4 regions of the Blastococcus sp. SYSU D00669 genome follow, and region 3 is predicted to be linked to each of the others. Evidence: predicted binding sites of a transcription regulator. Region 3 holds the regulator's gene; each other region holds the start of a gene.
What was found. The regulator LexA, encoded in region 3, represses DNA repair genes until DNA is damaged. The targets are predictions, from matches to a motif close to TCGAACANNTGTTCGA.

Region 1 (2,198 bases), on a different contig from region 3:
CACCCCGAGGTCACGACGCAGCTGAAGATCGACGTCGTCCCCGCATAGTCGGGAACGGCCCGCGAGGGGCGTCGGACCTGCTGGTCCGGCGCCCCTCGCGGCGTCTCCGGGCCTCCGCGCGGTGCTGGGCGACGGCCGTGGCCTCGATCTCCACCGTCAGCTCGGGGAACGCGAGGCGGGTGACCCCGACCAGCGTGCTGGTGAACGTCCCGCCGGCCGCCGCGAACCGCTTCGCGAGGCCCTCCACGCCCCCAGCATCGCGTCGACGTCGGTCGCGAAGACGTGGATGCGGACGACGTCGCCGAGCGTCATGCCGGCCTCCAGCAGCACCGTCTCGACGTCGTCCAGGGCCAGGGAGCACTGGGCAGCGAGGTCGCCGAGGTGCTGCGGCGAGCCGTCCTCCGCCGTCGCGGCCTGCCCGGAGAGCACCAGCACCCGGCTCGCGCCCTCCACGACCTCTGCCTGGTCGAAGCCGTAGGCCAGCGACCAGGGGCAGGCGTTCACGGGGGTTCGGGTCAGCGCCCTCGCGGGCTCCCTCCGCTCGTTGCCGGCTCTCCGGCCGGCGCGGACGACCATGCTGGGACCCGGCAGCGGTCCGCCGGAGGTCGGTCGACGCCGGGCAGCGGCACGCCACGGCGTGGACGCCGACTCTCCGCATCCCTCAGCGCCTCGAGGGTGACCGACGCGCCTTGTGGACAGTGGGGCGGTTGGGCCCCGACGGACGGCGTCCGCGACACGCCGGGGGACGACGCGCGGGAAGTTCCCGTCTTTCTCCCGTCCACAGGCGGTGGGCAGCCTTCGCGCAGGTGGCGGGCCGGAAGACGGCGGGTGTACGGCCGCTGTCCCGACCGCTCTCCACATGTCGACATGCGTCCGTCCACCGACTTGTCCACAAGTTGTGCAGAACGGCGTCCCCACGGGTGTTGGACTGGTCCGTCCGCGCTTCCTAACGTCTTCCTCGCTCACCGCCGGAGCCCGGAGTTGTCGGCCCCCGGCGGTAGAACCGACCCGAACAAGCGTTCGAGTCGTGCGTGTCGCGTCCTGGTGCTTCCCCCACCAGACCCCCGGCCAGGGGCCGGGGGTCTGCTCGCGGGTGCGCAGAGAGTGGATGGAGGGGTTCGGCGTGGCAGTCGCCGACGAGTTCAGCCGGCCGGTGCCTTCGGCGCCCGAGTACGACCGCCAGCCGCCGCAGGACGTCGCCGCCGAGCAGTCGGTGCTCGGCGGCATGCTGCTGAGCAAGGACGCGATCGCCGACGTCGTCGAGGTCCTCAACGGCAACGACTTCTACCGCCCCGCCCACCAGGTCATCTACGACACGATCCTCGACCTGTACGGCCGGGGTGAGCCGGCCGACGCGATCACCGTCAGCGCCGAGCTGAACCGCACCGACCAGCTGTCCAAGATGGGCGGCGCGGTCTACCTGCACACGCTCATCCAGTCGACGCCGACCGCGGCCAACGCCGGCTACTACGCGCAGATCGTCGCCGAGCAGGCCACGCTGCGCCGGCTGGTCGAGGCCGGCACCCGGGTCGTGCAGCTCGGCTACGGCGCGGCCGGCGGGCGGGGCGACGTCGACGACATCGTCGACCGCGCGCAGCAGGAGATCTACGAGGTCACCGAGAAGCGGATGAGCGAGGACTACTCGCGCCTCGAGGACATCCTGCAGCCGACCATGGACGAGCTCGACGCCATCGCCTCGCGCGGCGGCGTCAGCCGCGGCGTGCCCACCGGCATCCGCGACCTCGACGAGCTGACCAACGGTCTGCAGGCCGGTCAGATGGTCGTCATCGCGGCCCGGCCCGGCGTGGGCAAGGCGCTGGCCCTCGACACCCCCGTCGCGACGCCGGGCGGCTGGACGACGATGGGGGAGGTCCGGGTCGGCGACCAGGTCATGGGCTCCGACGGCCGCCCGACGACGGTGGTCGCCGCCACCGAGGTGATGACGGGTCGGCCCTGCTACGAGGTGCACTTCTCCGACAGCTCGGTGATCGTGGCCGACGCCCAGCACCAGTGGCTGACCGAGACCAGGGCGAGCCGTCGTTCCGCCCAGCAGGCAGCCACCGGTCACAACGGCTACCCCAGGCAGCGCACGTTCGCCGAGGTGCGGACGACCGAGGAGATCGCCCGGACGGTTCGCTGCGCGACCGAGGACGGGCGGCTCAACCACTCCGTGACCAACGCTGCACCTCTGCAGCTGC
Region 2 (2,198 bases), on a different contig from region 3:
CGGCGGCCGCCCACCAGCCGGAGTCCGGCGGATCGTCGGGCGGGCCGTCTTCCGGTTCGGGGAAGGGGTCGGGGTGCAGCCCGGCCGCGAACTCCGCCTCCTCCCGGGCGTCGGTGGCGGCCAACTCCGCCTCCAGCTCCAGCCAGCCGTCGTCCAGCGCCCGCTCGGCGGCGGCGACCACCTCGGCCGCGGAGAGGGGGTCGGGGCCGTCGAACTCGCCGGCGTCCAGACGGCGTTCCCAGTCGGCCTCCCAGGCCTCGTGCGCGGCGCGCATCTGCTCGGTCCAGTCCTGCGGGTCGAGGCCGGGGTCGACGAACCGATCGTCCTCGTCCCACCCGGCCGACTCCGCCTGCTCCGTCGGAGCGGCGGTGCCCGCGGCGGCGCCGAGGTGGGCGCCGGTGAGGGCGGCCAGCAGCTGCCGGGCCAGCTCCGCCGGGATCACCTGACCGCCCAGCTCGGCCGGGGCGTCACCGCCGAGCACCGTGCCGATCGGGGCGACCAGGGTCAGCGTCACCTGCACCGGCGGCCGGTCGCCCGCCCCCGGCCGCAGCACCAGGTCCAGCAGCACGTCGGCCAGCTTCTCCCCGCGGGTGCGGGTGTCGGCCGGATCGACCGGCAGCGCGTCGACGTGCGCCTCCGCGGCGGCGATCAGCGCCTGCGCCTCCGGCAGGGTCAGCAGCGCGACCACCGAGGCCATCCCCGGCCGCCGGTCGCCCTGCACGCTCACCCCGCGCCGCTTGACCGCCCTGGCCAGCTCGTCGGCGACCCTGCGGACGTTGCGGGCGGTGACCTCGCGCAGCACCTTGGCGCCCAGCTGCGGCGGGGTGGTGATCGTCCGCCCGGCCGCCCGGGCGGCCACCCAGCCCAGCCCCGCGGCCTCCACCTCGGTGCGCACCGCGTCGTCGGCGATGGGGGCGACGTGCTCGCGCAGGCACCACAGGTGGTCCTCGGTCAGCATCCCGGCCTCGAGGGCGGCCAGCGTGCCCGGCAGCCGGTGCACCAGGGTCAGGGCCTCGTCCAGCAGCCGCTCCGCCTTGCCCTGCGCGCGGGCCAGTCCGATGGACAGCTCCGGCACCGCCCACTCCGACACGGGTCCGAGCAGCTCCGGCCGCGACCGCCACCGCTCCGCGCTCATCGCACCCGGCACGCCCTGCGGCCGGTCCAGCTCCGCCGGCCACGTCCCGGCGAACTCCGCCATGGCGCGCGACCGCAGCGCCACCTGCCGGGCGATCTCGCGGTCGGCCTCCTGCACCGCGGCGAGCGGACCCGACGCCAGGTCGGTCTGCGGCGCGAACACCGTGGTCGCGGCGGGCGTGGTCACGCCTTCGATCATACGTTCGATCATGACAGTTCTGCGTCCAGCCTGTGGACAGGTCCACCCAGCTCAGCCCCCCTGTGAACGGTGGGCCCCGCACGGGGCGTCGTCCAGTCGGTACGGTTTGCCCGACATGCCGCGGGAGGTGCCCGCCGGCCGGACCGTGGAGACGCCGTGACCGATACCGCCTCCGCACCCGCGGACGCGGGCCTCCTGGGCGAGGCGCTCGACGCCGTCCCGGACGGCGTGGCTGTCTTCGACGGCGACTGGTCGATCGTCTACGTCAACGGGGCCGCGGCGGAGCTGCTCGGCCGCGACCGCGCCGACCTGCTCGGGCGCAACATCTGGATCGCCCTGCCGGAACTCGGCGGCACGATCTTCCACAGCTTCCTGCTGCACGCGCGCAGCGTGGGGGAGCGGGTCACCTGGCACGGCTACTACGCGCCCGGCGGGCGCTGGCTGAGCGCGACCGCCGTGCGCAGCGGGGACCGGCTGCACGTCAGCTTCCGCGAGCCGGCCGACCGGCTCGCCGAGGTGGCCGCGCCGACCGACGTGGACGCCGAGGCCGACAGCGAGCGGCTGCGCTTCCTCGCCGAGGTCAGCGAGTCGATGATCAGCACCCTCGACACCGGGGAGACGCTGGAGCGGCTGGTCGACCTCGTGGTGCCGCGCCTGTGCGACTGGGCGATCGCCGCGCTCATCGGCGACGACCGCCGGCCCACCGAGGCCGCCCGCCGGCACAGCGACCCCGAGCGCGTGACCGACATGGACACCTACCTCGACCGGCCCGAGCAGGGCGGCGACGAGGACAGCCCGATGACCACCGCCTTCCTCATGGGCGAGCCGATCCACGCCCACCCCATCCCGGCGGAGCTGGTCGAGC
Region 3 (2,198 bases):
GTCCGGACGGGTGCGGTGGACCCCTACGACCCCGAGGACCTCGCGGTCGGCGCCGACGGCACCGTCTGGGTGGCCGACATCGGCGACAACCGGCTGGAGCGGCCCACCGTGGCCCTGCTGGCGCTGCGCCCGGACGGGACCACCGGCGTGTACCGGCTGACCTATCCCGACGGGCCGCACGACGCCGAGTCGCTGCTGCTGGCCCCGGACGGGACGCCGTACCTGGTCACCAAGGAGGTGCTCGGCGCCAGCGGGCTCTACCGGCCCACCGGGCCGCCGGCCGACGGCGGGACCGTGGCGCTGGAGCGGGTGGGCACCGTGACCTTCACGCTGACCGGCACCGCGGGCGGCCCGGTCGGTCGCGCCGGTCAGCTCATGGCGACCGGGGGAGCGGTGTCGCGGGACGGCCGGCTGCTGGCGCTGCGCACCTACACCGACGCCTACGTCTGGCCGCTGAGCGGGTCGGACGTGCCCGGCGCGCTGGCCGGGGAGCCGGTGCGCGTGCCGCTGCCGCCCGCGCCGCAGGGCGAGGCGATCAGCTTCAGCGCGGACGACCGCCAGCTCGTCGTCGCCGGTGAGGGCCTGCCGGGGGACGTGACCGTCGTGCCGACCACGGCCCAGCTCGAGCCGGTGGCCGCCGCGGCGTCGGCGGCGGTCACGGGTGACCCCGCCGGGGGGCCGCCCACGTTCACGGCCGCTCTGGTCGCCGCCGCGGTCGCCACGGTGGTGGTCGGCGTGGGCAGCCTGTTCCGGCGACTCCGGCGGAGCGGGGTCTAGCCCCGCCCCGCCGAGCGGTCAGACCCGGCGCAGGACGGTGACGACCCGGCCGAGGATCGTCGCGTCGTCACCCGGGATGGGCTCGTACGCCGGGTTGTGCGGCAGCAGCCACACGTGCCCGTCGCGGCGCTTGTAGGTCTTCACCGTGGCCTCGCCGTCGATCATGGCCGCGACGATCTCGCCGTTCTCGGCCGTGGGCTGCTGGCGCACGACGACCCAGTCGCCGTCGCAGATCGCGGCCTCGACCATGGAGTCACCGGCGACCTTGAGCATGAAGAGCGTGCCGTCGCCGACGAGCTCGCGCGGCAGCGGGAAGACGTCCTCCACGGCCTGCTCGGCGAGCACCGGGCCACCGGCGGCGATCCGGCCGACCAGGGGGACGTAGGTGGGCGCCGGCACGGCGGTGTCGTCGCTGCCGGTGGCCGCCGCGGCCGGCAGGGACTGCTCGCCGGGCAGCCGCACGTCGAGGGCGCGGGGACGGTTGGGGTCGCGGCGCAGCCAGCCCTTCTTCTGCAGCACCGAGAGCTGGTGCGCCACCGAGGAGGCCGACGACAGCCCGACCGCCTCGCCGATCTCGCGCACCGAGGGCGGGTAGCCGCGCCGCTCGACGGAGTCGCGGATGACCTCCAGGACGCGGCGCTGCCGCTGGGTGAGCCCGTCGCCGGCCTCGCCGCGGTCGGGGAAGGCGCGCACGGCCGCGGTCCGCTCCTCCGTCGCGGTCCCGGTCGCCCCGGCCGGCTCGCCGGCGCGCGCGGCGCGGCGCCGGGTGCCCGTGCCGCCGTCGCCGGGTACCCGGCGTCCGCCCGACGTCCCCCTCGTGCTCGCCACGTCTCCTCCTCGCCCGCCGGGCCGGTGCAGCCGTCCCGCGCGTCCGTCGTCGTCGGTAGCAGACGGTAGCGCTGTCGACGCGAACTATCAAACACACGTTCGAAGGCAGGCCGTGTCGGGTCGCTTCTCTCGGCGACCTCCGGTAGACATCGCACAGACGTTCGATTCGAACGCCTGTTCGAGAACGTCGGGGATCCGCAACAGCCGGGAGGAGTGGCCGTGGGAAGCGTGCAGCAGGCCGTGCTGGAGTTCGACGAGTCGGTGCAGGCGCCCTGGCGCCCGTCGCTGCGCTCCGTCGCCTGCCCGCCCGAGGGCGTGCGGTCGGCCAGGTCGCCGCAGTCCGCGCCGCGCGCCGGGGCCGGGAGGGCGCCGGCCGCGACCCCGCCGGCCCCCCGGCCCCGCCGGCCCGCGCCCGGCGGGCGGGTGCCCGCCACAGGTCCGGCCGCCCCGGCGCGGCCCGTGCGGGGCGGTGGCTGCACCGCTCCCCGGCGGGGCGCCGCGACGCGCCCGGAACCGGTCCCGCTGCGGTTGACCCGGCGCGCCCGGCGGATCGCGGTCGCGCTGGCCCTGGGTGCCGGGGTGGCGGTGGGCGC
Region 4 (2,198 bases), on a different contig from region 3:
GCCCGACGGCGCGGAGGTGGCCGCCCGGCTCGAGCGCGAGCACGCCGAGTTCGCCCGCATCCTCTTCGCCGACCTCCCCGCCGACCGCTTCCGCGCCTTCGCCGACGTCCTCGACCACGTGCTGGCCCGGCTGCGCGAGCACGGGGTCTCCCTCGACGCGCAGGCCGAGCGGTGAGCGGCCGGCTCGCGGCCGCCGGCCGCCTGGCGTGGACGGCGCTGGTCTACGAGCTCGGGATGTGGCGCAGCCTGTTCCGCTGGGTCACCCGCCGGCCGGCCGTCAGCAGCGGGACGGCGTTCCCCTACGCGGGCGTCGTCACGCCCGTCATCTGGGCGTTCATCGTCGTCTCGGCGATCGAGATCCCGGTCTTCCACCTGCTGGTGCCCTGGGAGACGGTGCGCTTCGTCGTGGACCTCGCCGGGGTCTACGGGCTGCTCTGGATGGTCGGGATGCTCGCCGGCCTCAAGGTGCACCCGCACGTCGTGGAGGACGGCGGGCTGCGGGTGCGCAACGGCACGGCGGTCGACGTGCTGCTGCCCTGGACGGACATCGCGTCGGTGCGGCTGCGCACGCGCTCGCTCGAGGGGATGCGCAACATCCAGGTGGCGGGGGAGGGCCCCGGCCGCGCGCTGTCGGTCGGCGTGGGCAGCCAGACCGCCGTGGACGTCGAGCTGCGCGAGCCGCGCGTGCTGCCGGTGCGCCGGACCGGGGGCGAGCCGGTCGCCGTCGTGCGCCTCTACGCCGACGACGCCCAGGCGCTGGCCGCCCGGCTGCGGGCCGAGCTGTCGGCGCGGGCGCCGTCCTGACGTCCCGGCGGGCGGCCGTCCCGACGGGTTAGCGTCGGGGTGTGCGCCTGCAGGAGTTCTGGTCCCGCCTCCGCGACCACTTCGGCACCATGCGGGCCGAGAGCGTGGCGCGCGACCACGTCTTCGCCTCCCTCGGTGGACGCAGCGCCGTCGACGCGATCGACGCGGGGGTGCCCGTGCGGCGGGTCTGGCTGGCCATCTGCGAGGAGTTCGAGGTCCCCGCGAAGCTGCGGTGACCGATGTGCGCGTGACCGCTGTGACGGGTGGCGTGTCGACATGGTGATCGAACGCCTGTTCGGTCTAGAGTGCGTCCACAGGTGACCTCGCTCTCCACAGGTCCACCCGATCACCCGAAAGTGTCGGACCCCCGCCCTAGCGTCGATCCCGACCGCTCCACGTGACTTCCCGAAGGTGAGCACCATGGCAACGCTCGACCGCGACAAGGCCCTCGACATGGCCCTCGCCCAGATCGACAAGCAGTTCGGCAAGGGCTCCGTCATGCGCCTGGGCGACAGCACCGCCCAGGCCATCAAGGTCATCCCGACCGGCTCGATCGCCCTCGACATCGCGCTGGGCATCGGGGGCCTGCCTCGCGGCCGCGTGATCGAGGTGTACGGCCCCGAGGCCTCCGGCAAGACCACGGTCGCCCTGCACGCGGTGGCCAACGCCCAGGCCGCCGGCGGCATCGCGGCCTTCATCGACGCCGAGCACGCGCTCGACCCCGAGTACGCCCGGGCCATCGGCGTCGACACCGACGCCCTGCTGGTCAGCCAGCCCGACACCGGTGAGCAGGCGCTGGAGATCGCCGACATGCTCATCCGCTCCGGCGCGCTCGACATCATCGTCATCGACTCGGTCGCCGCGCTCGTGCCGCGGGCCGAGATCGAGGGCGAGATGGGTGACAGCCACGTCGGTCTGCAGGCCCGGCTGATGAGCCAGGCGCTGCGCAAGATCACCGGTGCGCTGAACAACTCCGGCACCACCGCGATCTTCATCAACCAGCTGCGCGAGAAGGTCGGCGTCGTCTACGGCTCGCCCGAGGTCACCACCGGTGGTCGCGCGCTGAAGTTCTACGCCTCCGTCCGGCTCGACGTGCGCCGCATCGAGACCCTCAAGCAGGGCACCGAGGCGGTCGGCAGCCGGGTCCGCGTCAAGGTCGTCAAGAACAAGGTGGCCGCCCCGTTCAAGCAGGCCGAGCTCGACCTGCTGTGGGGCACCGGGTTCAGCCGCGAGGGCGGCCTGATCGACGCGGGTGTCGAGAACGGCTTCATCCGCAAGTCCGGCGCCTGGTACACGTACGAGGGCGACCAGCTGGGCCAGGGCAAGGAGAACGTCCGCGCCTTCCTCCGCGACAACCCCGACCTCGCCGACGAGATCGAGAAGAAGGTCAAGGA

Region 1: a site for LexA is predicted at 1,009-1,024, ahead of dnaB (replicative DNA helicase). Genes of this name have one in related genera too.
Region 2: a site for LexA is predicted at 1,326-1,341, ahead of ACI8AF_RS15090 (DUF222 domain-containing protein). Genes of this name have one in related genera too.
Region 4: a site for LexA is predicted at 1,088-1,103, ahead of recA (recombinase RecA). Genes of this name have one in related genera too.

Annotation. Positions count from the first base shown of each region.
Region 1 is NZ_JBJGZV010000010.1:110,972-113,169, forward strand. It holds gene rplI (50S ribosomal protein L9) at 1-48, shown strand, start outside; gene ACI8AF_RS09665 (RidA family protein) at 157-504, opposite strand; gene dnaB (replicative DNA helicase) at 1,109-2,198, shown strand, end outside.
Region 2 is NZ_JBJGZV010000019.1:98,070-100,267, reverse strand. It holds gene ACI8AF_RS15090 (DUF222 domain-containing protein) at 1-1,321, opposite strand, end outside; gene ACI8AF_RS15085 (SpoIIE family protein phosphatase) at 1,490-2,198, shown strand, end outside.
Region 3 is NZ_JBJGZV010000063.1:5,396-7,593, reverse strand. It holds gene ACI8AF_RS26310 (hypothetical protein) at 1-777, shown strand, start outside; gene lexA (transcriptional repressor LexA) at 796-1,605, opposite strand; gene ACI8AF_RS26300 (LysM peptidoglycan-binding domain-containing protein) at 1,825-2,198, shown strand, end outside.
Region 4 is NZ_JBJGZV010000050.1:4,795-6,992, reverse strand. It holds gene ACI8AF_RS24470 (MarR family winged helix-turn-helix transcriptional regulator) at 1-175, shown strand, start outside; gene ACI8AF_RS24465 (hypothetical protein) at 172-804, shown strand; gene ACI8AF_RS24460 (DUF3046 domain-containing protein) at 846-1,040, shown strand; gene recA (recombinase RecA) at 1,225-2,198, shown strand, end outside.